3 regions of the Tissierella sp. QWL-11 genome follow, and region 3 is predicted to be linked to each of the others. Evidence: riboswitches for the same ligand, from Rfam matches in the RefSeq annotation. Region 3 holds a riboswitch; each other region holds the start of a gene.
What was found. Region 3 has a riboswitch for cobalamin ahead of AC4PG3_RS01640 (S-layer homology domain-containing protein). Riboswitches for the same ligand answer to the same signal wherever they lie in the genome.

Region 1 (3,289 bases), 410 kb from region 3:
CTCCATCCACCATTTCCAGAAGTAGGTAATAATCTCAGAATCTCAGAAAAAATCAAAATAAATAAAAGCCCTAGCCAAAACGAAGGAAGGCTTAGCATAATATTAGTCATAAATTTAATTAAACTATCTATAGCAGTATCTTTATATATAGCCGATATAATACCTAGGCTTATGCCTAACAAACTTGTTATAGCTATGGAATATGTAGCTAACTTAAAAGTCACAGGTAATTTTCTTTTAATCATTTCTGATACGGATTCGTTATTAGAATATGACTTTCCTAAATCACCTTTAATTACACCTTTTACCCAATCAAGATATTGAAGATGCACTGGTTTATTTAATCCCAGGTCTTCTCGCCTTTCTTCTATTTGCTTTGGTGTAGGGCTAAAGTTTCCACTTCTACTCAATGATAATTCAGCTGGATCTCCTGGGCTTATTAAACCCAGAAGAAAAGCAATTATTGTTATTCCAGCTAATACTATAAAAAGAGATTTAATTCTTTCCATAATATATTTTTTCATATTACTTAGCCCATTCTATTTCAGGCAATTCTAAACCATACATTTCTGCTTTATAATTTGTCAATTTATTTGTATGTCCCATAATATTAGTATCATTAAATAAAGGGAATATTGGATAAGTTGTTGTAGATAGTTCTTGAACCTCATTATATATTTCTTCTAATTTATCAACATCTAACTCTTGATCTGCTCTTGTCATCAAACTATTTACTTCTTCATTGTTATAGCCTAAGCTATAATTCCCATTATGATCACCTGAAACTAGCATAAATCTTCTAAATATTGTAGATGGTTCTCCATTTGAAAGACCTTGTTGTAGTCTTGCAAATCCAAAATCTCCTTCTTTTAACTTTTCTCGTATAACTGAATATTCCATAGGCTGTATCTTAACATCTATACCTATCTCGGCTAACCAAGGTGCTATTAATTCTGCTTCAGTCTTTTGCGTTGGAGCATTCCCATTTATATAATAAACTGTCTCTAGTCTTTCTTCTCCAAGAACTTCCTTTGCTAATTTTTTAGCTTTTTCCATATCCTCTTCAACTGAAAAGTCTTTATAAAAAGGAGTTGAATAATTTAATATATTAGTCGTCGGAGATCCATAGCCAAAGTAAACTACATCTACTATCTCTTGACGATTTAAAGCCAAGCTTATGGCTTCTTTTAATCTAAGATCATTAAATGGTTCTTTTTCACCATTAATAACCAAAAATCTTATCATGGTAGAGCCAGTAGTAACTACTGAAAATTTATCATCCTTCTTTAGTTCTTCAGCTAAAGCAGGTGTTAATGAATCTAAGTCCAATGTTCCATGAATCTCTCCTGCTTTTAAAGCAGAATACCTAGTATCTACATCTGGAATCGATCTTATTTTTAAGGATTTTGCTCTTGCCTTTTCTCCCCAATATTCTTCATTTCTTTCTAGCATTACAAAGTCGTCTTTCTTGTTTTCAGTGATTTTAAAAGGGCCTGTCCCAATTGCAATTCCATTGAAATTTCCTTCTTCATCAAAGTTTTCTGGACTATATATCGGACTTCCAAAATTAACCATTCTATATAGTTGTGTTGGTTTAGGTTCTTCAAAGACTAACTTAAACTCATAGTCTCCAGTTTTCTCATAAGAAACTAATCCAGGATAGTGTGAGTCTATATCTAGTGGATAGTAAGAAGAAGGCTTTACTCCTATACTCATTCTATCAAAGTTAGCTATAACAGCATCTGCATTAAAGTCTTGTCCATCATGAAACTTTACGCCTTCCCTTAGTTTAAATGTCCATTCCTTTCCATCATCTGACATTTTCCATTCTTCCGCTAAAGATGGTACAGGTTCTCCATTTTTTCCTTGTCTTATAAGTGGTTCCCAAACATATAAAATAGAACTACAATAATATCCATCCTCTTCTCCTGGTGCTAAATGTCTTTTACCTCCTAAGACAATTGTCTCGTCTTTCTCTACTGCTTCTTCGCTGTTAGTTTCTTGTATGTCTTCATTATTACTCTGGCATCCTACCAATGCCAAAGAAAATATTAATGAAAAAACTAAGAAAATTCTTAAACCTCTCTTGTTTAAATTGTTTAGCATATAATTCCTCCATTATAGTATTTGAATTATAAATAAACAATATAAAACCAACTCCTCTGGATCGGAAGAGTTTGGTTATATATAGGTACTCAGACTTAGTCTTACGACATCACTGTAGCGTCACTGTGAAGGATTTTCACCTTACTTCCCCTTTTTAGTCTATTTATTTTTCTCAATCCATTATATAATGAATTGATATAAAGAGCAACATATTTAAAAACAAAGATAGTTATCATCAGAATGATATCTCCTGCTAGTCCTATATCTAAAACTCAATGATTATAGGAATATTTTCATTCTAGATTTGTATTTTTCAATGGTTGTAGTATTTGTATTATTTGATTTATCTGTGTCTATTTGGTGTTTAGAAGTTTTTAGTATTGTTTTAGTACTATAGAATGTAACCTGTGATTTACCCTATGTAGTAGGATATAGGATAGTTAAAATTTTTCTAAAATATTTTCCACATAATAATTAATACCTTCTTTTGAATCAATACTAATAATTTTATGAGCACTAATAATATAGTCCTCTCTAGACAGAGTTTCATCAATTAATTTAATTATATCAATAACATAATTCTCATTTGCTTTTATATTCAATGTTTTATATAATTGATTTCCTGTCTCAGACAACATATAAATACCAAAATCAATATCTTTATATTCTTTGTTTTTCCCCTTAATTATACCTAAAACTTCGGAATTATATATTTTACAATCTATATCACTATTTACTTTTGTTTTTAATGATAGTCCATTTGATTTAACCAACCCACATTCTTCTAATAATAAAATACTTAATAAATGTTATATTATATTTATTAAGTATTTTATTGTTGTTATAAATGCAAATATCATTATTTATTGTAACAATAAATTCACATAATCTTTCAAATCTTTTAGCCTCATCAGCAGAAATATTACGTAATGCTTCTAATGTTCTAAGGCTATATGTTGTAGGTTGTCTAACTTCTCCAGCTAGTATTTTTCCCCATAATTCTTGCATTTCTTGATTACTAATATCTTCTATAGAATTCATAAATCTTAAAATCCAATCTGTATCAACACTCTCTTCTGAAACTTCTTCCTCTTCTTCAAGTTCAGAATAAGCATATCCTATTACAGTTTCTATATTTTGTTGTTTTTGTATTTCTTGAAAAATGAATCTTTCTCCTGTTCTC
Region 2 (3,289 bases), 640 kb from region 3:
TGCAGGATAAACTTTTGAAAAAGTAATTACATTGTGATTTCCAATAGTTTTCCATATATCATCAGAACTTTTACCTACTTTACCTGCAATATACTCAACAATCCCTAGGGCAACTCTATCTTCAATATCTTCAGAAGGTGTAAAAAATCTATCTTTATCTATATTAAAGTGCGTTAGTGATTCATTAGTTATATTTTCTCCGTAGACTTCTCTACAAGTTTGGACCCATGCTGAAACAATAGTACCTTTCATGATAATTCACTCCTCTAATTATATAAATATCTCATAATATAATAATCGGTTAGAATGTAGGAAATTTTAATGAATATATAAAATACTTTTAAAAAATGATTAATTAAAAACAACTAGTAATAATTAAATTACTAAAATAAAAAATAAATAGTATTCACCTAAATAAATTGGCAAACACTATTTATTTTAATAAAAAGTAATTAAAAAAATATTGTACTACTAATCAAAATAGATATAAATTTTATCTAAGACCAGATCCTTTTGACTCTAATTCGTTTATAGGAACAGTCATTTTTTCACCTGTATCCATTACTGAAACAAGAGCTTCACCTTTTTGTTCGTCTACATGTTCTAACCATACTAATTGATTTTTATAAGTTACTTTCTGATTTTTATCTCCATTTAATATTTTCTGTGCTTTAAATTCTTTCATTAGTCTCCTCCTAATTTTTTTACTTCTAAATTAGTATTAGGAAAATAATATTATATATACAATATAAAAAATGACTATAAAGGTAAAAGTTTTGTAATTATAATTTTAGATAAATAATTTTACATTATAGGAATAATATGTAATATTTTAATTTTAGATTTTGATTTCTTTTAGGGAGGTAAATTTCAATTATTGACATAATAATACATTTAATATATGATTATCAATGTAAAATTTAATATTTAAGCATTAGAAGTCTACTATAGACATTAGGGAAATTGGTTAAATGCCAATACAGCCCCCGCTACTGTAAACATGGACAAGTTCTATAAGCCACTGGTTAAAACTGGGAAGGCAGAAGGAGGATGAAGTGTAAGTCAGGATACCTAACTAATGTTTCACATGATTTTCGGTGGGAAGATTTTGTCGTCGTTACTATATATTATATAAAAAGTAGCCATTGACAATTAAACTCCGAAAGGAGTTTTTTTTATTCCACTATTTAAATTTTATAATAGTTTTAATAAAAAGGAGAGTAAATATGAACAGGAAAAATTGGAAGATAAGAGGGATTATGATAATGGCCTTAATTTTATCATTATCTCTAGTAGCATGTAAAGAAGAATCAAAGGATGATATTGAAACTGGAAATGAAGTGGTTAATGAAGAAGAGTCTAATGGTGGAGAAAGTGAAAAGGTCATTGACGAAAATACAGGCCTAGTTCATGAAGGGAAATTAGAATTAAAATATGCAGAGCATTTTGCAGTAGATTATTATGAAGATGGATACAAAATTGTAACAGATGCGTCTGATAGAAAAGTACTTATAGTTCCAGAGGGAAAAGAAATCCCAGAGATGAAGGAAGAACTACCTGTAATTCAACAACCAGTAGACACTTTTGCAGTATACTCTACTATAGATCCATCATGGTTGAGACCAATTGATGAAGTAGATAGAATAGTTGCAGTAACTTATGAAGAAGAAAAATGGAAAATAGAAGATATGGCTGAAAGAGTAAAAAATGGAGATGCAAAGTATGTAGGTAAAAGTAGTGCTTTAGACTATGAATTGTTGCAATCAATAAATCCAAGTGTAAACTTATTATCTAAGTCAAGTGAAGAGAAATTATTTCCTAAGTTTGATGAATTAGGATTAAAATATTTAAGCATGGGGTCATATATTGAAGATGATCCAAGGGGAAGATTAGAGTGGACTAAATTTATAGCTGCTTTACTAGACAAAGAGGAAGAAGCGGAAGAATATTTTGAAGAAGAATTAGCTAGAATAGACGCAGTAGCTAAAAAGATTGAAGAGAGTACAGATGAGAAACCAAAAGTAACTATGGCCTATTTTTCATCTTCAAAGCAAGCATTTAGAGTTACACATGTACAAGGATATAAAGTGAAAAATATGGAGATGGCAGGAGGAGCATATCATCCAGCAGACTTAGGTGTTGAAGAAAGAGGCTCTACAGGGATGACACCAGAAGAATTTTATAAAACTATGGATGGAACAGACATATTAATATATGACAGTGTTTCTGGACATAGCATACAAAGTTTAGATGATATGTTACAAGCGGCAGATTACCTAGCTGATACAAAGGTATTTCAAGAAGGAAGGGTTTGGGGTCTAAAGAGAAACTTCTGGCAAGTGGGAGAAAAAGTAGCAGATATGACAGAAGAATATTATGATATATTCTATACTCCACATGGAGAAATAGAAGAGACAGAGTATTTTTATTTAATGAAATAAATAATATAAAAGATTAGGAGTAGATATAGTGAAAAAAATTAGAACACCAATTATTTTTCTAGTATTAATTTTACTACTTATTATATCTGTAGGTATCAATATTAGAAAAGGGTCAGTAGAATTGAATTTAAAAGATCTAATGGATACTATATTTAATGATAGGGAACTTTCTACAATGGAATCAAATATATTATTTAAAATAAGAATACCAAGAATATTAAGTGCAGTATTATTTGGAGGAGCATTGTCCATAGCTGGATTTTTGCTCCAAACTTTTTTTAAAAACCCAATAGTAGGGCCCTTTGTATTAGGTATATCTTCAGGAGCTAAATTATTTGTTGGATTTTTTATACTAACATCAGCAACATTACCATTTATAGATTTAGGACCCTTTAGATTATTTTTAGTTTCCTTTGCAGGAAGTATGTTAGCTATGCTACTAGTATTGTTTTTTGCTAAGTCAGCAGATAGTATAACTGTACTTATTGTCATAGGCATTATGATAGGTTATATTGCATCAGCTGGAACAAATTTTATGATTACATTTGCATCTGAAAATGATATTGCAAGTTTACATAATTGGTCCCAGGGTAGTTTTTCTGCTGTTACATGGGACATGTTAAAACTATCCATGTGGATAATACCTCCTACTATAATTTTTACTTTTTTCTTATCTAAACCCTTAGAAGCATATTTGCTGGGAGAAAATTATGCAAAGAGTATGGGGATAGATATAAAGATGTTTAGATTTTTATTGATCACTTTATCTAGTATGCTTTCAGCTTGTGTTACAGCGTTTGCTGGACCAATATCCTTTGTAGGTATTGCAGTACCTCATTTAACTAGAT
Region 3 (3,289 bases):
GGTGGAATAATAGGAAATTCAAAAGGACGAATTATGGATTGTTATAATGGAGCAGATATATATATTACTGCGCCTGGAGTTGGTGGTATAGTAGGTTTTGATTATGATGGAGAATCTACAATTATAGAAAGATGTGTCAATGAAGGAGACATATATGGAGAGTCAGGAGAGGGTGGCTGGAATTGGGTTAAAGGTGTTGGAGGAATATCTGGTGGAGCTGATGGCTGGGGTATGGGTTATGTAGAGGAAATAATAGATAGTTATTCTTTAGGAAAAGTTGTAGCAACAGATAATGGTACAGCTCATGGAATAGCTCCAGATGCTGCTCTTGTAAAAAACACTTATTTTTATGGAGACTTAGTAGGGAGTAAAAAATATGGTATAACATCTTCAGAATATGGAGATGTGGAAAACTCTTATTATGGCTCAGATGATGAAGAAGTAACAGATCCTAATGAAAATTCAGAGATGAATTCTACTAAAGTAGGAGCTCCTATAAATTATACTGGAACTAAAAAGGTAAGTAGGGAGCAATTTGAAAATGGTGAAGTTGCATATTATTTAAATAATAATAAAGGAGTGCAAAGAGAAAAGCCTCTTTGGGGTGTTGACCCACATACAAAATTGCCACATTTTGGACAAAATTATTATGTGAAGATAGAAGTAAGTGATTTTGATGAAGAAAAAGGAAGTGTAAATCTTGTTGATGAGAGAAATGGAGAAAAAGTAGAGTTAAAATCAGGAGAAAGTACTTTTGTTAAAAAGGATAAAGATTATAAAGTAGATATAAAAATAAATGTTAAAGAAATTGATGAGGATGGAAAAGAATTAGGATATGATTTTGATCAAATAGAAATAATTTTAGGCAGTGGGGATAATGAAGAGGTAATTACTTTAGATGATGGAAAAACAATAACAGTTAACAAAGATGGAAAAACTGAAGTTGAGCAAGAACAAGATCTTTCCCACATAGACAAAGAAGAGAAACCAGAAGAACCAGAAGAGCCACAAGAACCAGAGGAACCAGAAGAACCAAGTGATGGAGAAGGTGAAGAACCAGGTGATGGAGAAGGTTCAGGCGGTGGCTCAGGAAGTGGCTCAGGTGACGGTTCAGGCTCAGGCCACGGAAAAGGCAAAGGAAATGGAACGGGCAAAGGAGAAGGCTCAGGTAAAGGAAGTGGAACTGGCATAGAAACTGGTGAATCTCAAGGTGATGATGCTGTTGAAGATATAATCAATGAAGATGATGAATCCGGAAATATCTCCAATAATGAATTAGAAGACAATGAAGTAGATGCGACAGAAAAGAAAGAAGAAGATGTTAAAGAAGAACAATTAGTAGCAACTAATATTGAAGATGTAGAAGAAGAGGATATACAAGATATAGTAGCAGCTGATATAGAAGAAGAAACAGAAGAAACTGAAAAAGAAGATACACAAGAAGAAGAAACAGATGAAGAAATAGAAGACATAGATGCTTCATTAAAAGAGCCTGAGGAAACTGAAGAAGAAACAGATGAAGTTGAAGAGGAACAAAAGATTTCATTTATAGAAAAAGTTACTGAAAAGGTAAAAGAAAATCCTATATTGGCAGCAATTGTTGCAGTAGCATTTATAGGTATAAATATACTAATTGCTTCTATTAGATTTATAGGAAAAAAAAGAAAAGATACAAATGAATAGGAATATTCAAGGCTATAAGCTAAGTTAAATGTTATTTGGTTTTCTAGTCTATTAAAAGAGATGATATTGAGAGATATTGTCTCTTTTTTTGTAGATGAAAAGTTTGAAAAAGATTTAATTGTAGCACTTGGTAATGTTTGATGAGTTTTTTATATTTATGAAAATAAACCTTGAAATATATTTAAAATTGTATATAATTGTTGATAGAATAGATTTACAATTTAATACTACATTATGCTTAAGAGATGGAATCAGGTGTAAATCCTGAACAAACCGGTTACTGTGATGCGGAGTAAACTTCAAATGCCACTTAAAGGGAAGGCGGAGGGAACTATGAAGCTAAGTCAGAATACATACTTAAACATTTTAGTATAGTTATTTTCCTGGATATAGAATAACTACTATAGAGTCGTTCAATTTCAACACAAACATTTAATTTACATAAGTAAATGACATCTATATTCCATGGAATATAGATGTTTTTTTGTGATTTTATTTAATAGAGGAGGAATTCGATGAAAAGGTTTAGAGGAGTAAGCATTTTATTATTAGTTGTTCTATTATTAATAACTGGAATGAACACTGAGTCTTTTGCTGTTGTTAGCGATGAAAGACTTAATGAGGTGGTGGAAAACACTGCTCAGTTTATGTACAAAGAGGTATCTAGTCCCCAAGTGGGCTCTATTGGTGGAGAATGGGCTGTTTTAGGATTAGCAAGATCTGGATACGAAATACCTAATGAGTATTATCATAAGTATTATTCCACAGTCGAGGATTATGTCAAATCATTAGATGGAGATTTACATGATAAGAAGTACACGGAATATTCCAGATTGATAGTGGCTTTGACTTCTATAGGTAAAGATCCTAGCAATGTAGATGGATATAATCTTCTTAAACCATTAGGAGATTATGATAAAACTATTTGGCAAGGATTAAATGGTCCTATCTGGGCATTGATAGCTTTAGATTCTGGAGATTATCCTATACCTGAAAATCCTGAAGCAGAGACTCAAGCGACTAGAGATATGTATATTAATAGAATTTTAGAGTGTCAATTATCAGATGGTGGATGGTCTTTGTTTGGTGGTACTGCATCAGCCAGCGTTAATGAAAAGTCTGATCCTGATATAACTGGAATGGCTTTGCAGGCTTTGGCAAAATATCAGGATATACCTGAAGTAAAGAAAGCTACTGAAGAAGCTCTTGAATGTATGTCTAAACAACAAGGGGAAGAGGGAGGATATTTTAGTTGGGGTTCTGAAAACTCTGAAAGTTGCGTACAAATTATAGTTGCCCTTGCTGAATTGGGAATTCATTTAGAAGATGAAAGATTTGTTAAAAATGGAAATACCCTTTTAGATAATTTACTTACTTATTATAGAGAGGGAAATGGTTTTTTACACACACATAATGGAACAGGCTCTAATCAAATGGCTAGTGAACAAGGGTTCTATGGTGTAGTGGCTGCTCAAAGGGCTAGAGATGGAAGAAACAGCCTATATCGTATGAGTGATGTCAAAGACATAGGAGAAGCTCCAATTAAGAAAACCATTAAGGGTTTAGAAAATAAGCACGAAGACATAAATATAATGCCTATAGCAAA

Region 1: another riboswitch for cobalamin. It lies ahead of AC4PG3_RS03670 (ABC transporter substrate-binding protein); the one in region 3 lies ahead of AC4PG3_RS01640 (S-layer homology domain-containing protein).
Region 2: another riboswitch for cobalamin. It lies ahead of AC4PG3_RS04655 (ABC transporter substrate-binding protein); the one in region 3 lies ahead of AC4PG3_RS01640 (S-layer homology domain-containing protein).

Annotation. Positions count from the first base shown of each region.
Region 1 is NZ_CM178750.1:753,607-756,895, reverse strand. Features, by position in the region: gene AC4PG3_RS03675 (ABC transporter permease) at 1-524, opposite strand, end outside; gene AC4PG3_RS03670 (ABC transporter substrate-binding protein) at 526-2,106, opposite strand; adenosylcobalamin (AdoCbl) riboswitch at 2,149-2,270, opposite strand; gene AC4PG3_RS03665 (hypothetical protein) at 2,547-2,879, opposite strand; gene AC4PG3_RS03660 (DUF2806 domain-containing protein) at 2,872-3,289, opposite strand, start outside.
Region 2 is NZ_CM178750.1:981,769-985,057, forward strand. Features, by position in the region: gene AC4PG3_RS04645 (heme NO-binding domain-containing protein) at 1-252, opposite strand, end outside; gene AC4PG3_RS04650 (H-type small acid-soluble spore protein) at 494-685, opposite strand; cobalamin riboswitch at 920-1,093, shown strand; gene AC4PG3_RS04655 (ABC transporter substrate-binding protein) at 1,227-2,441, shown strand; gene AC4PG3_RS04660 (FecCD family ABC transporter permease) at 2,470-3,289, shown strand, end outside.
Region 3 is NZ_CM178750.1:346,510-349,798, forward strand. Features, by position in the region: gene AC4PG3_RS01635 (InlB B-repeat-containing protein) at 1-1,683, shown strand, start outside; cobalamin riboswitch at 1,883-2,058, shown strand; gene AC4PG3_RS01640 (S-layer homology domain-containing protein) at 2,199-3,289, shown strand, end outside.